3 regions of the Kribbella sp. NPDC051587 genome follow, and region 1 is predicted to be linked to each of the others. Evidence: predicted binding sites of a transcription regulator. Region 1 holds the regulator's gene; each other region holds the start of a gene.
The links. The regulator HrcA, encoded in region 1, represses chaperone genes, less so after heat shock. The targets are predictions, from matches to a motif close to TTGGCACTCGNNNNNNNCGAGTGCCAA.
Positions count from the first base shown of each region.

Region 2: the regulator HrcA is predicted to act here: its motif matches at 2,575-2,601, upstream of ACIA49_RS11995 (FmdB family zinc ribbon protein).
Region 3: the regulator HrcA is predicted to act here: its motif matches at 2,507-2,533, upstream of groES (co-chaperone GroES).

Region 1 covers NZ_JBITDE010000003.1:48,844-52,917, reverse strand. Annotated here, with positions in the region: gene dnaJ (molecular chaperone DnaJ) at 1-796, opposite strand, end outside; gene hrcA (heat-inducible transcriptional repressor HrcA) at 825-1,847, opposite strand; gene ACIA49_RS12430 (Gfo/Idh/MocA family protein) at 1,898-2,983, opposite strand; gene ACIA49_RS12425 (ThuA domain-containing protein) at 2,980-3,621, opposite strand; gene ACIA49_RS12420 (EF-Tu/IF-2/RF-3 family GTPase) at 3,712-4,074, shown strand.
Region 2 covers NZ_JBITDE010000002.1:1,164,041-1,168,114, forward strand. Annotated here, with positions in the region: gene ACIA49_RS11970 (hypothetical protein) at 1-309, shown strand, start outside; gene ACIA49_RS11975 (hypothetical protein) at 306-446, shown strand; gene ACIA49_RS11980 (hypothetical protein) at 443-1,066, shown strand; gene mscL (large conductance mechanosensitive channel protein MscL) at 1,063-1,455, opposite strand; gene ACIA49_RS11990 (hypothetical protein) at 1,542-2,156, opposite strand; gene ACIA49_RS11995 (FmdB family zinc ribbon protein) at 2,212-2,553, opposite strand; gene ACIA49_RS12000 (penicillin acylase family protein) at 2,737-4,074, shown strand, end outside.
Region 3 covers NZ_JBITDE010000002.1:874,644-878,717, forward strand. Annotated here, with positions in the region: gene ACIA49_RS10590 (methyltransferase domain-containing protein) at 95-1,237, opposite strand; gene ACIA49_RS10595 (peptidoglycan-binding protein) at 1,247-1,843, opposite strand; gene ACIA49_RS10600 (peptidoglycan-binding protein) at 1,912-2,385, opposite strand; gene groES (co-chaperone GroES) at 2,671-2,967, shown strand; gene groL (chaperonin GroEL) at 3,094-4,074, shown strand, end outside.

The DNA.
Region 1 (4,074 bases):
CGTCGCCGTTGCGGGTGAAGACCTCGTGCTGCTCGACCTCGATCTCGACGTACAGGTCGCCGGCCGGGCCGCCGCCGGGGCCGACCTCGCCCTGGCCGGACAGCTGCACCCGGGTGCCGGAGTCGACGCCGCCGGGGATCTTGACGGTGACGGTACGGCGGGAGCGGACGCGGCCGTCACCGGCGCACTCGACACACGGGTTGGGGATGGTCGTCCCGAAGCCGCGGCAGTTCGGGCAGGGGCGCATCGTGCGCACCTCGCCGAGGAACGAACGCTGGGTGTGGGTGACCTCGCCACGGCCGTGGCAGATCTCGCAGGTGACCGGCTCGGAGCCGGCGGCCGCGCCGGAACCCGAGCAGGTCGGACACAGTACGGCGGTGTCGACCTTCAGCTCGCGGGTCGTCCCGAAGGCCGCCTCGGCGAGGTCGATCCGCAGCGGGATCAGCGCGTCCTGACCGCGGCGCGTGCGCGGCCGCGGCCCGCGGGTGGCCCCGCCAGTCTGGCCGAAGAACGCGTCCATGATGTCGGTGAACGTGAAGGCCTGGCCGCCGCCGAACCCACCGGCGCCGCCCCCGGCGGACGCGAAGGGATCGCCACCGAGGTCGTGCATCTGCCGCTTCTGCGGGTCGCTGAGCACCTGGAAGGCGCGGCCGATCTCCTGGAACTTGTGGTGCGCGTCCTCGGAGTCGTTCACGTCCGGGTGGTACTGGCGCGCCAGTTTGCGGTACGCCTTCTTGATCTCGTCCGCTGAAGCGTCACGGCTGACGCCTAGGACGGCGTAGTAATCGGTGCTCATACTCCAGACCAGGGGTTGGTTGAGGGCATCAGGATTCGGCCAGGATCTGGCTGACGTAACGCGCGACGGCGCGGACAGCGCCCATCGTGCTGGGATAGTCCATGTGGGTCGGGCCGACGATGCCGAGCGTGGCCAGCGCCTCCGACTTCGACCCGTAGCCGGTCGCGACCACCGAGGTGGTGGCCAGCTCCTCGTACGGGTTCTCGTGACCGATGCGGACGGTCAGCGTCTGCGGGTGGGTCGCCTCACCGAGCAGCTTGAGCAGGATGACGTGCTCCTCCAGCGCCTCCAGCACCGGCTTCACGTTCCGCTCGAAGTCGTCGCCGTACCGGGTCAGGTTGGCGGCGCCGCCGACCGCGATCCGCTGCTCACCCATCTCGTCGGTGAAGGCCTCGAGCAGGGTGGTGACGATCGCGGCGACCAGCGGGCGGTCAGCCGGCGCGAACGCGTCGGTGACCGTGGCCAGCGTGGTGGTCGCGTCGGTCAGCCGCTGGCCGACCATCGCCGTGTTCAGCCGCGAGCGCAGGTCGGCGACCAGTTGGTCGTCGACGTCGCGCGGCAGTTCGACGATCCGCTGCTCGACCCGGCCGTTGCTGGTGATCAGCACGAGCAGGAGCCGACGCGGGGTCATCGTGACGACCTCGATGTGCCGGACGCTCGACCGGTTCAGGGACGGGTACTGCACGATCGCGACCTGGCGGGTGATCTGCGCGAGCAGCCGGACGGTCCGCCGTACGACGTCGTCCAGGTCGACCGCGCCGCCGAGGAAGGACGTGATCGCCTTCTTCTCGGCCGCGGACAGCGTCTTGACCGTGCTCAGCTTGTCGACGAAGAGCCGGTACCCGGCGTCGGTCGGGATCCGGCCGGCGCTGGTGTGGGGCTGGGTGATGTACCCCTCCTCCTCCAGCGCCGCCATGTCGTTGCGCACGGTGGCCGGGGAGACCCCGAGGTTGTGCCGGTCGACCAGTGTCTTCGAGCCGACCGGCTCATGGGTCGCCACGTAGTCCTCGACGATGGCGCGGAGCACATCCAGCTTGCGCTCGTCCAGCACGCGCACCACCCTCTCAAGACTCTTGGCACTCAAATAGTCAGAGTGCCAGTCTAGGCGGTGTCAGGCGTCGCTCCCAATGGAACGGCTGCGGGGCGCGTCACCGTACTCGCCACATCAAGGGGCTGATCCTGCACGGCAGAGTCGATAAAAGACTCCAGTACGTCGAGCACGTGGTACGCCAGCTCGCCGTTCGCCCGGTGTGGTTCGCTGTTGCGCAAAGCGCGCGCCATGTCGGCCACACCGACGCCCCGACCCGCTCCGGCGTACCCGCCCGCGGTTGGCACCTCGGTCCACTCGCGCTGCGCTGCGGTAACGAGTTCCACCGGCCCGTCGAACCCGTTCGGGTCTGGGACGGACAGGCTGCCGTCAGTGCCGTGCACCTCGATCCGCGGCAGCCGTCCGGCCCACACGTCGAAGGACATCAGCACGGTGGTCAGTGCACCGGACTCATGCTCCAGTACGCCGGTGAGGTGTGTCGGCACCTCGACCGGGAAGACCGTCCCAGCGCGGGGACCGGTGTGGATCATCCGCTCCTGCTTGGACTGGCCGGCGCGCGCGGTCACCCGTCGTACCGGCCCTAGCAGGGTCACCAGGCTGGTCACGTAGTACGGGCCCATGTCGAGCACCGGTCCGCCACCGGGCTGGTAGTAGAACTCGGGCGCCGGATGCCATAGCTCGTGGCCGGGCGTCACCATGAAGGCAGTCGCGGCATGCGGTGTCCCGATGTCGCCGCGGTCGATCACTGCGCGGGCTGTCTGAGTTCCCGTGCCGAGAACGGTGTCTGGTGCACAGCCGATCCGGAGGTCGTTCGCAGCGGCGTACTTGAGGAGTGGTTCGGCTTCAGCACGATCCATGGCCAGCGGCTTCTCGCCGTACACATGCTTGCCTGCTGCCAGAGCAGCCTGGTGTACGGCGGCGTGGGCTGCGGGGATGGTGAGGTTAACGACGATGTCTACGTCGTCGGCCGCATACAGGTCGTCTGGCGAGAGCGCGCGGATGCTGTCGGTGGAGACGGCCTGGGCGCGGCTGAGGTCCAGGTCGGCGACTGCAACCACCTCTACGCCGGGGAGCTTGGACAGGTGGTCCAGGTAGGTGCCGGAGATGACGCCGGTGCCGACAATTCCAACGCGAGTCACTTGCTCGCCCACAGCAGCCCCCGCTCGATGATCGTGCGCACCTCAGGTACGTCGAAGTCGTCGAGCTTGTGGCCGACCGTGCAGACGAACACGCGCCCCTCACCCCACGTGCGCGTCCAGACCGCCGGCATCACGGCGCCCTCGATCCAGGGGAAGTCCGGGTGCGAGGCCAGGGTGGTGGTCGCGAGCACGTTGTTGGTCGGGTCCACGTGCAGGTAGTACTGCTCGGTGTGTACGTCGAAGTGCGTGATGCCCTCGACGATCGGGTGCTCCGCGACGACCTCGACGCGGTAGTCGGTGAAGTTGTGCGGATGCGCGATGAACTGACCACCGGTGATGAAGCTGTAGTCGGTGTTGTCCCGGAACGAGTCCACGATCCCGCCGTGCCAGCCCGCGAACCCGGTCCCGCCGCGGATCGCGTCGGCCAGGCTCTTGATGTGCTCCGGCTTGGTCTCCCCCATCGACACGCACTGCAGCACCAGATCCACCCCGTCCAGCTCCAGGTAGCTCTCGGTGCTCTCCGACGTGGTCACGTCGTACCCGTTCTCCTTCAGGAACGGGATGAACAACTCGGTCGCCTCGACCGGCACATGCCCGTCCCAGCCACCCCGCACCACCAGCGCGCGTCGTGTCGTCACACGGACCACCCTTCGAAAGTTTCGTGATTGCCACCGGAAGATTCGCAACGACCTTAAGCTTCCGCCCCGGCGGCGGTCTAGGGTCAGGCCATGAGCTGGAAGTTCTGGAAGCGGGAGAACCCGATGGATCCCCAGGTGCTGCTTGCCAAGGCGCACGAGGGGCGGCCGCAGGATCTCGCGCCGCCCGGAGAGTTCGGGATGGCGATCGAGGATGTCTTCACGATCACCGGTCGCGGCACGGTCGTGACCGGGCGGGTGCTGTCGGGCAGCGCGGCCGTCGGCGACCAGGTGGTGGTCAGCCGGGCCGGGCAGATGCTGCTGCAGACCCAGATCGACGCCATCGAGATGTTCCGGAAGACCACCACGGTGGCGAACGCCGGGGACAACGTCGGGCTGCTCCTGCGCGGGCTCGGCAAGGACCAGGTGACCAGGGGCGATGTGATCGGCAAGTAG
Region 2 (4,074 bases), on a different contig from region 1:
CTGAGCTTCTACTACAGCGCGGTGCAGGAGTTCTATCCCGATCCCGCGAACTGGCGGATCACGATGGCCTTCCAGAACGCCGAGCCGTTGCAGCTCGCCGGTCTGGCGATGCCGACGCTGTCCGTGCTGTCGGCCTGGAACGTGCTCGGAAGCGACCGCTGGCATGGTGAACCGGGAATCCAGCCGCTGCTCCAGGCCGCCGTCGCCCCGCAGATCGACCCGAACGCCGTCCAGGGTGAGGTCGTTTCGGACCAGCCTCGTGAACTCGGCACCGGAGAGCCCCGCCAGCTCGGTAACCTGGAACCATGACAAGCCCGTACGAGGACGACGAGCCGGTGCTGCCCGACCAGACCCGCGACGACGACCCGCGGAGCTGGGGCGAGAACGACCCCGGCAGCGATGACGACGAGCGCATCCTGCGCGAGGTTCCACCGCACCACGGATGAGCACCACCGTCCTGCTCGTCCACGGCGGTCTCTGGGACCCGATGGACGCGCAGAAGTTCTGGGATACGCCGGGCATCACCGCCGGACTGACGGCCGCCGGTCTGACCGTGCTCGCCCCGGACCGCGCGAGGCTGCCGAACGACTGGGGCGTCGAGGTCGACGCCCTCGGTGAACTACTGGCGAAGCGCACCGAACCGCTGACGATCATCGGCGCATCCAACGGATGCACAGTTGCTGCTCGCCTGACATTGGTCTACCCCGATCTCGTCGACCGCCTGGTCCTCGCGTGGCCCGCAACCGCCGGCGACGCCGGCGTGGACACGCTCACCCGAGCCGGTCTCCTAGGCCGTGGATGCGCACCCGAGGACGCCGACCGGCTCCTGGCCGGCGACACCTTGCGCGGTACGACGGACGCCGGGCTGGCGGATCTGGCCCGGATCCCGGTCGCCGTTCTGCCGTCGCTGATGGAGAACCCGATGCATCAGCGCAGGACGGTCGACGCCCTGCTGGGGCTGGTCCAGGGAAGCCGGGAGCTGTCCGGCTACCCGGAACCACCGCGCCCCGACTTCCCGCCGTACCTGGACGAATTCGTGCGGACGATCGTGGAGTTCGTGAACTAGGAACGCTGACGCAGCGAGTCGCGAATCTCGGTCAGCAGTTGCTGGTCCGTGGTCAGCGGCTCGTCGTCCGGTGCCGGCTCCTCGCCCCGCTTGCGACGTTCGGCCAGCTTGTTCAACGGGAACACGATGAAGAAGTAGACGGCCGCAGCGACGAACAGGAAACTGAGCAGCTCGTTCAGGATGAGGCCGATGTGGAACTTGCCCTTGCCGATCTCGAAGTTCCCGACGCCGCCCAGGTCGGGCTGACCGAAGATCGCCGCAACCAGTGGGTTGATGAAGTTCTTGACGATGGCGTCGATGATCTTGCCGAACGCGGCGCCGATGACGACCGCGACCGCGAGGTCGACGACGTTCCCGCGCATGACGAATTCTTTGAAGCCCTTGAGCATTGGAGTGCCTCCACGAAGCGGGGTGTTGTACTCCGGTCAACGTAGAACCGCGCCACTGGTCACGCGAGGGACCGCGCCGCAGACGATCAACTCGTGTCCGGAGTCAGCGCGACGCTGATCCTCGAATTCGTTGTGGCCTGGGCCAGTCTGCCGGCCACCGCGGGCGAGACGCCCACGACGATCAGCGCGCCGGCAGTCGACCGTGAAGCCGGCAGCGCAATCACCCGTACGGCGTGGGCCACGAGCCCGGCCGAGGCAGTCGGCGTACTGGTTCCGGCGTACAGGTCGAGTCGATCGCCGACCCGGAGCAAGGCGCTGATCTCGGCGTCACCGATGCGGAACGGATAAGCGACCGACCCCGATGGAACTAGTCCAGGACCGAGAAACCGGGCGTCGGTGAGTGGTTCGCCGGATCTGACCGGGCCACTCAGCACACGCATGGCGACGTCGGCGCCAGGTTTCAGCACTCCCGAGGGAATGGCGTCGGCGGGTAGCTCGAGCGAACGGAGGTCGGCCGGAGTTGGCACGACGCCGCCGGACAGATCGCGTGCTGCGGCGAGCACCGTGACTGTCGGGGGAGGAGCGGGGGCAAGGGACGTGAGGCCGAAGTAGACGGCGGCCGCGGCGGCGACGCCGGCGAGGAGACGGCGGTGCCAGCGAGCGGCTCGGGAGAGGTCGCGGAGGAACGAAAGGCTTGTCATGCCAGAGAAAGTACGAGTTTCTCCGGCCCTGCTCTCAGTTATCCACAGCCCAAAATCAGGCGGCGCTGGTCGAGCTGGAGGAGCTGCCCTTGCTCGAGGAGTCCGAGGACTTCGACGACGACCCGGAGTCCGAGGACGAGGACGTCGAGGACGAAGAGGACTCCGACTTGCTCGACGACGAGGCCGACTCCGACTTGGCCGGGACCGAGCTCGTGCTCGTGGAGCGGCTGTCGTTGCGGTAGAAACCGGAACCCTTGAAGACAACACCCACCGCGTTGAAGACCTTACGCAGCGTGCCCTGGCAGTTCGGGCAGACGGTCAGCGCGTCGTCGGTGAAGCTCTGCCGCACCTCGAGCGCCTCACCGCAGTCGGTGCACTGGTACTGGTACGTGGGCACGGTTGGTTCCCTTCAGGCCGGCTGGCACTCCTGCTACTCGACTGCTAATAATGCGTCAGCGCCCCGAAGTATTCCAAACTTCCCGCTCAACTCCGCCCCGCAGCCTGCTCCGGACGCAGAGCAACGCAAAGTTCACCGGGACCCCATTTGGGCCCAGGGTCCGCATTCTCTACGGTTGGGTCCGTGCGTCGCCTGCTTCGAGCCGTCATCATCTGCGGTATCGCGCTCGCCACGGTCCTCGTGGTGATCGCCGGTACTGCTGTCTTCGTCGTCCGCCACTCGTTCCCCTCCTACGACGGGAACATCGAGCTGGCGGGTCTGGACGCCGACGTCGAGGTGGTCCGCGACTCCAACGGGATCCCGCAGATCTACGCCTCCGACCCGTCCGACCTGTTCGCCGCGCAGGGCTATGTCGCCGCGCAGGACCGGTTCTTCGAGATGGACTTCCGCCGGCACGTCACCGCGGGCCGGCTGAGTGAGCTGTTCGGCAAGGACGCGCTGGAGACGGACAAGTTCGTCCGGACGATGGGCTGGCGCCGGGTCGCGGAGAAGGAGCTCGGGCTGGTCAGCCCGACCACCCGGCAGTACCTGGACGACTACGCCCGCGGTGTGAACGCCTACCTCGACAAGCACAGCGGCTCCGGCCTCAGCCTGGAGTACGCCGTACTGGGTCTGGACCCCAACGGCCGGCGTGACTACCGGCCGGAGCCGTGGACCGCGGCCGACTCGATGGCGTGGCTGAAGGCGATGGCCTGGGACCTCGGCGGCAACATGGACGAGGAGATCAACCGCACCCGGCTGCTGGCCACCCTCCCCTCGAAGAGCGTCGACAGCCTCTACCCGGCGTATCCGTACGACCGGAACGAGCCGATCATCGCGACGGCCTCGGTCGGCGCGGACGGCAAGTTCAGCTCCGCTCCGCCGGCCGGTAACGAGCTGCGGCGCGGCATGCTGACCACGGACCTGCTGAAGTCGCTGGACTCGGTGGACAAGGTCGCCAAGGGCCTGCCGCAGCTGCTCGGCCAGGGCAACGGCATCGGCTCGAACTCCTGGGTCGTGTCCGGTGACCACACCGAGAGCGGCAAGCCGCTGCTGGCCAACGACCCGCATCTCGGCGCGACCATGCCGGGCGTCTGGACGCAGGTCGGCCTGCACTGCACCAACCTCGGCCGCACCTGCCCGTACGACGTCTCCGGCTTCAGCTTCTCCGGACTCCCCGGCGTGGTGATCGGCCACAACAACGCGATCTCTTGGGGCTTCACCAACCTCGACCCCGATGTCCAGGACCTCTACCTGGAGCGGATCGAGGGGAACAATGTCCTCTACAACAACCGCTGGAAGCCGCTCACCACTCGTGAGGAGACCTTCCAGGTCGCAGGCCAGGACGAGCCGGTGAAGATCACCGTGCGCGAGTCCCGGCACGGGCCGATCGTCTCCGACGTCGGCGCCGACGAGCGCGCGACCGGTGAGCTGGCCGCCAGACGGGACAAGGCCGACAAGGCGTACGGCGTCGCTCTGCAG
Region 3 (4,074 bases), on a different contig from region 1:
TACCGACCAGCGGGCAGTGGTCCTCGCCGGCTGGGGTGCCGGAGCGTTGATCCTGCCCGATCCCACCGACTATTACCCGTTCGTCGGTACGCCTTCAGGGGCGGCGGCAGGAGTAGGCGACGGCGTCGCGGCCGATGCGGGTGATGATGAGGGTGGCGGAGACTGAACCCTTGGGGGACAGCTTCTTGCGGAGGGTGGCGGGGTCGAGGTCGATGCCGCGCTTCTTGATCTCGAGCGTGCCGATGTCGGCGCTGCGTACCCAGGCGCGCAGGGACTTCTCCTTGTAGGGCAGCTCCTCGATCACCTCGTACGCCGATGCGAGTGGGGTCTCCACAAGTTTGTCCGCCGTCACGTAGGCGATCCGCGGGTCCAGCAGCCACCCGTCGACCGCAGCGGCGACAGCTGTGACCAGACCGGCCCGTACGACGGCTCCATCCGGCTCGTAGATGTACTGGCCGACGGGACCGCTGTCGGCCAGTGGTGCGTCAGTCACGGTCGCACCGCTTGGCAGCAACGTCGCCCGTCGCGCAGTACCGGAGTACAAGGCGCCTGACCACAGGGCGGCCTCTTTCACCTCACCGGCGTCGCTGATCCACTCGGCCTCGACACCCCCCGGTACGGCGTTGTGCGGGATCCCGGGTGCGACCTTCACACATGCGGTGCGCTCCAGCAGGCCGGTGACGAAGCTCCAGGGTGGTGAGTAGGCGTTGTGGTCGAACACGCGCCGCCCGTCCGCCCGTCGGGCCGGGTCGGCGAAGACGACGTCGTACGGCGTGAGGTCGGTGGACTCGGCGTCGCCGATCAGCACGTCGCCTGGCAGGCCGAGTGCTGCCAGGTTGGCTCGTGCGGCGGCTGCGGTGTCGGGGTCGCGTTCGACGCCGGTGACGCGGAGGCCGGCGCGGGCGGCGCTGATCAGGTCGCCGCCGATTCCGCAGCCCAGGTCGACCACACTGCTGCCAGGTAAGGCCGCAGCGATGCGTGTGGCCCGGTGCGTGCCAACAACGGTGCGAGTGGCCTGCTCATAGCCGTCCGGGGTGAAGAACATCAGTGCGGCATCAGCGCCGAACTTGGCGACCGCCCGGTGGCGCAGTGCGGCTTGGGTGACCGCGGCGCTGACCAGAGCGCCGTCGTACCGGCGTCGAAGCTTCTCGACCAGTTGGAGTTCACTGCCCGGTTGGTACTCCTTGCAGGCAGCCTCCAGGACTTCCGGCTGGTGCAGCAGGGCGGCGAGCGTCACCTGCTCACTTTAGAGCGGGCTTGAGCAGGTCTTGCTCCAGGTGCGGGTGCTGGTGGAGTAGAGGCGCCAGTTCATCGCTGAGCGGGTCTTGGGGCCGTAGATGCCGTCCGCGATGATCTTGTGCTTGCGCTGGACCATGGTGACGACGGCGCGGGTGTTCTTGCCGTAGATGCCGTCGACGGTGAGCTTGGTGCCGTAGCAGGAGTTCAGGTTGCGCTGCAGGACCTGGATCGAGGTCTCGGGGTCACCCGTCCGGTCGGAGTCGCGGTACGGGTTGTCGCCGTACTTGAGGTTGCAGTTGGTGCTGGAGCTGCCGTTGACCGACGGCATCGGGATGCCCCAGGTCTTGTTGACCGGGATGAGCCGAGCGGAGCGGCACTGGCCCAGCTTGGCCTCGGCTGCTGCGGCCGCCTCCAGAGAGGTCTGGTCGCTGGCCTTGTTGGCAGTGAGCGGCGCGGCCTGGTCGCTCGCCGGCTTCGGGGCGGCCGCCTGCTGGTGTTTGGAGGCGTTCGCCGCGACCGCACCGACCGCCAACGCACCTACGGCGGCGAGCACCACGAGGGTGCGGCCGGAGAGTTTCGGCAGCTTGGGGAGCGTGAAAGCCATGAGAAGACGGTCCCACGCCGGCCTGCGTTAGGCCAGCGTGGGACCACTATCTGCGCACGGCCGAATGCTCAGAGCTTGTCGTAGCAGGACTGGCTCCACACCTTGGTGGTGGGGTTGTAGATCCGCCACTTGAGCGTTGACCGCGTCTGCGGGCCGTACACGCCGTCCGCGGTCAGCTTCAGCTTCTTCTGGACCGCCTTCACCGCGTCACGCGTCTTGGCGCCGTACCGGCCGTCCTTGGCGAGCTTGTACCCGTAGCAGTAGTTCAGGTTGCTCTGCAGGGCCTGGATCGCCCGCGCCGGATCGCCGAAGGGGTTCTTCGGGTCGCGGTGCGGGTTGTCGCCGTACTTGAGGTTGCAGGTGATGCTGGTGCTCTCCCACTCGCTCGGGACGAAGACGGTCCAGCCACCGCCGACCTTCTTGAACATCGCGGAGTCACACTGGCTGAGTGCTGCGGCGGACGCAGGTGCTGCCGCAGCGACCAGCGGGGTGGCGGCGAGTGCGGTCACGGCGACGGCGGACTTCAGCAGACGAATGGACATGGTGACCCTCTCCAAGGTCCGGAAACCCGTCCGATCGGGTTCCTGCCCGGGGTGAGACTCCGGTGCGCGGCCAGGAGTTGCCCGGAGTGACGACTCCCGGATGTCTCGTATCGAGACAGACTTGGCACTCGAGTTGACCGAGTGCTAATCGCGGCCTAGATTCGGTGTTGGCACTCTCCTCGTGAGTGTGCCAACGGTCCGGCCTCCTGAGCCCCGCGACGGCAGGGGAGCGCGACCGCGCAGTTCCACAGACAAAAGTGCGAATTCGACCGTGGAGGTCAGCAAGTGTCGGTCACGATCAAGCCGCTCGAGGACCGCGTCCTCGTCGCGCCGCTCGAAGCCGAGCAGACCACGAAGTCCGGTCTGGTGATCCCGGACACCGCCAAGGAGAAGCCCCAGGAGGGCGAGATCCTGGCCGTCGGTCCGGGCCGGATCGACGACAACGGCAACCGCGTCCCGCTGGACGTCGCCGTCGGCGACAAGGTCATCTACTCCAAGTACGGCGGCACCGAGGTCAAGTACGACGGCCAGGACTACCTGATCCTGGGCGCCCGCGACATCCTCGCAGTCGTCAGCAAGTGACGACCGCCCACTGTTCCTGACTGACACCGCCCCGGTTGCCTCTGGCGCCGGGGCGGAGTGGGTCAGGGCAGTGGGACTGAGTTCGAAGCTTGCCACGAGACATTCAGAAAAGGACTGGTTTTCTTCATGCCGAAGATCCTCGAGTTCGACGAGAACGCTCGGCGCGCGCTGGAGCGTGGCGTCGACAAGCTCGCGAACACGGTGAAGGTGACGCTGGGCCCGAAGGGCCGCTACGTCGTCCTGGACAAGAAGTGGGGCGCCCCGACCATCACCAACGACGGTGTGACCGTCGCCCGTGAGGTCGAGCTGGACGACCCGTTCGAGAACCTTGGTGCGCAGCTGGCCAAGGAGGTCGCCACCAAGACCAACGATGTCGCCGGTGACGGCACCACCACCGCGACGGTGCTGGCGCAGGCGCTGGTGCACGAGGGCCTGCGGGCCGTCGCCGCCGGGGTCAACCCGATGGGCCTCAAGCGCGGGATCGAGGCGGCTGTCGAGGCCGTCTCCGCGCGGCTCGTCGAGACCGCCCGGCCGGTGGACGACAAGGGCGACATGGCCCACGTCGCCACCATCTCCGCCCGGGACGCCGAGATCGGCACCCTGATCGCGGACGCGTTCGACAAGGTCGGCAAGGACGGTGTGATCACCGTCGAGGAGTCGAACACCTTCGGGACCGAGCTCGAGTTCACCGAGGGTATGCAGTTCGACAAGGGCTACATCTCGCCGTACTTCATCACCGACGCCGAGGCCGGCGAAGCGGTGCTGGAGGACCCGTACATCCTGATCCACCAGGGCAAGATCTCCGCGATCGCGGACCTGCTGCCGCTGCTGGAGAAGGTCGTGCAGTCCGGCAAGACGCTGCTGATCATCGCCGAGGACGTCGAGGCCGAGGCCCTGTCCACCCTCGTGGTGAACAAGATCCGCGGCAACTTCACCTCCGTCGCCGTCAAGGCGCCGGGCTTCGGTGACCGCCGCAAGGCGATGCTCGAGGACCTCGCCGCCCTCACCGGCGCCCAGGTCATCGCGCCGGAGGTCGGGCTGAAGCTCGACCAGGTCGGCCTCGAGGTGCTCGGTACGTCGCGGCGGATCGTCGTCACCAAGGACAAC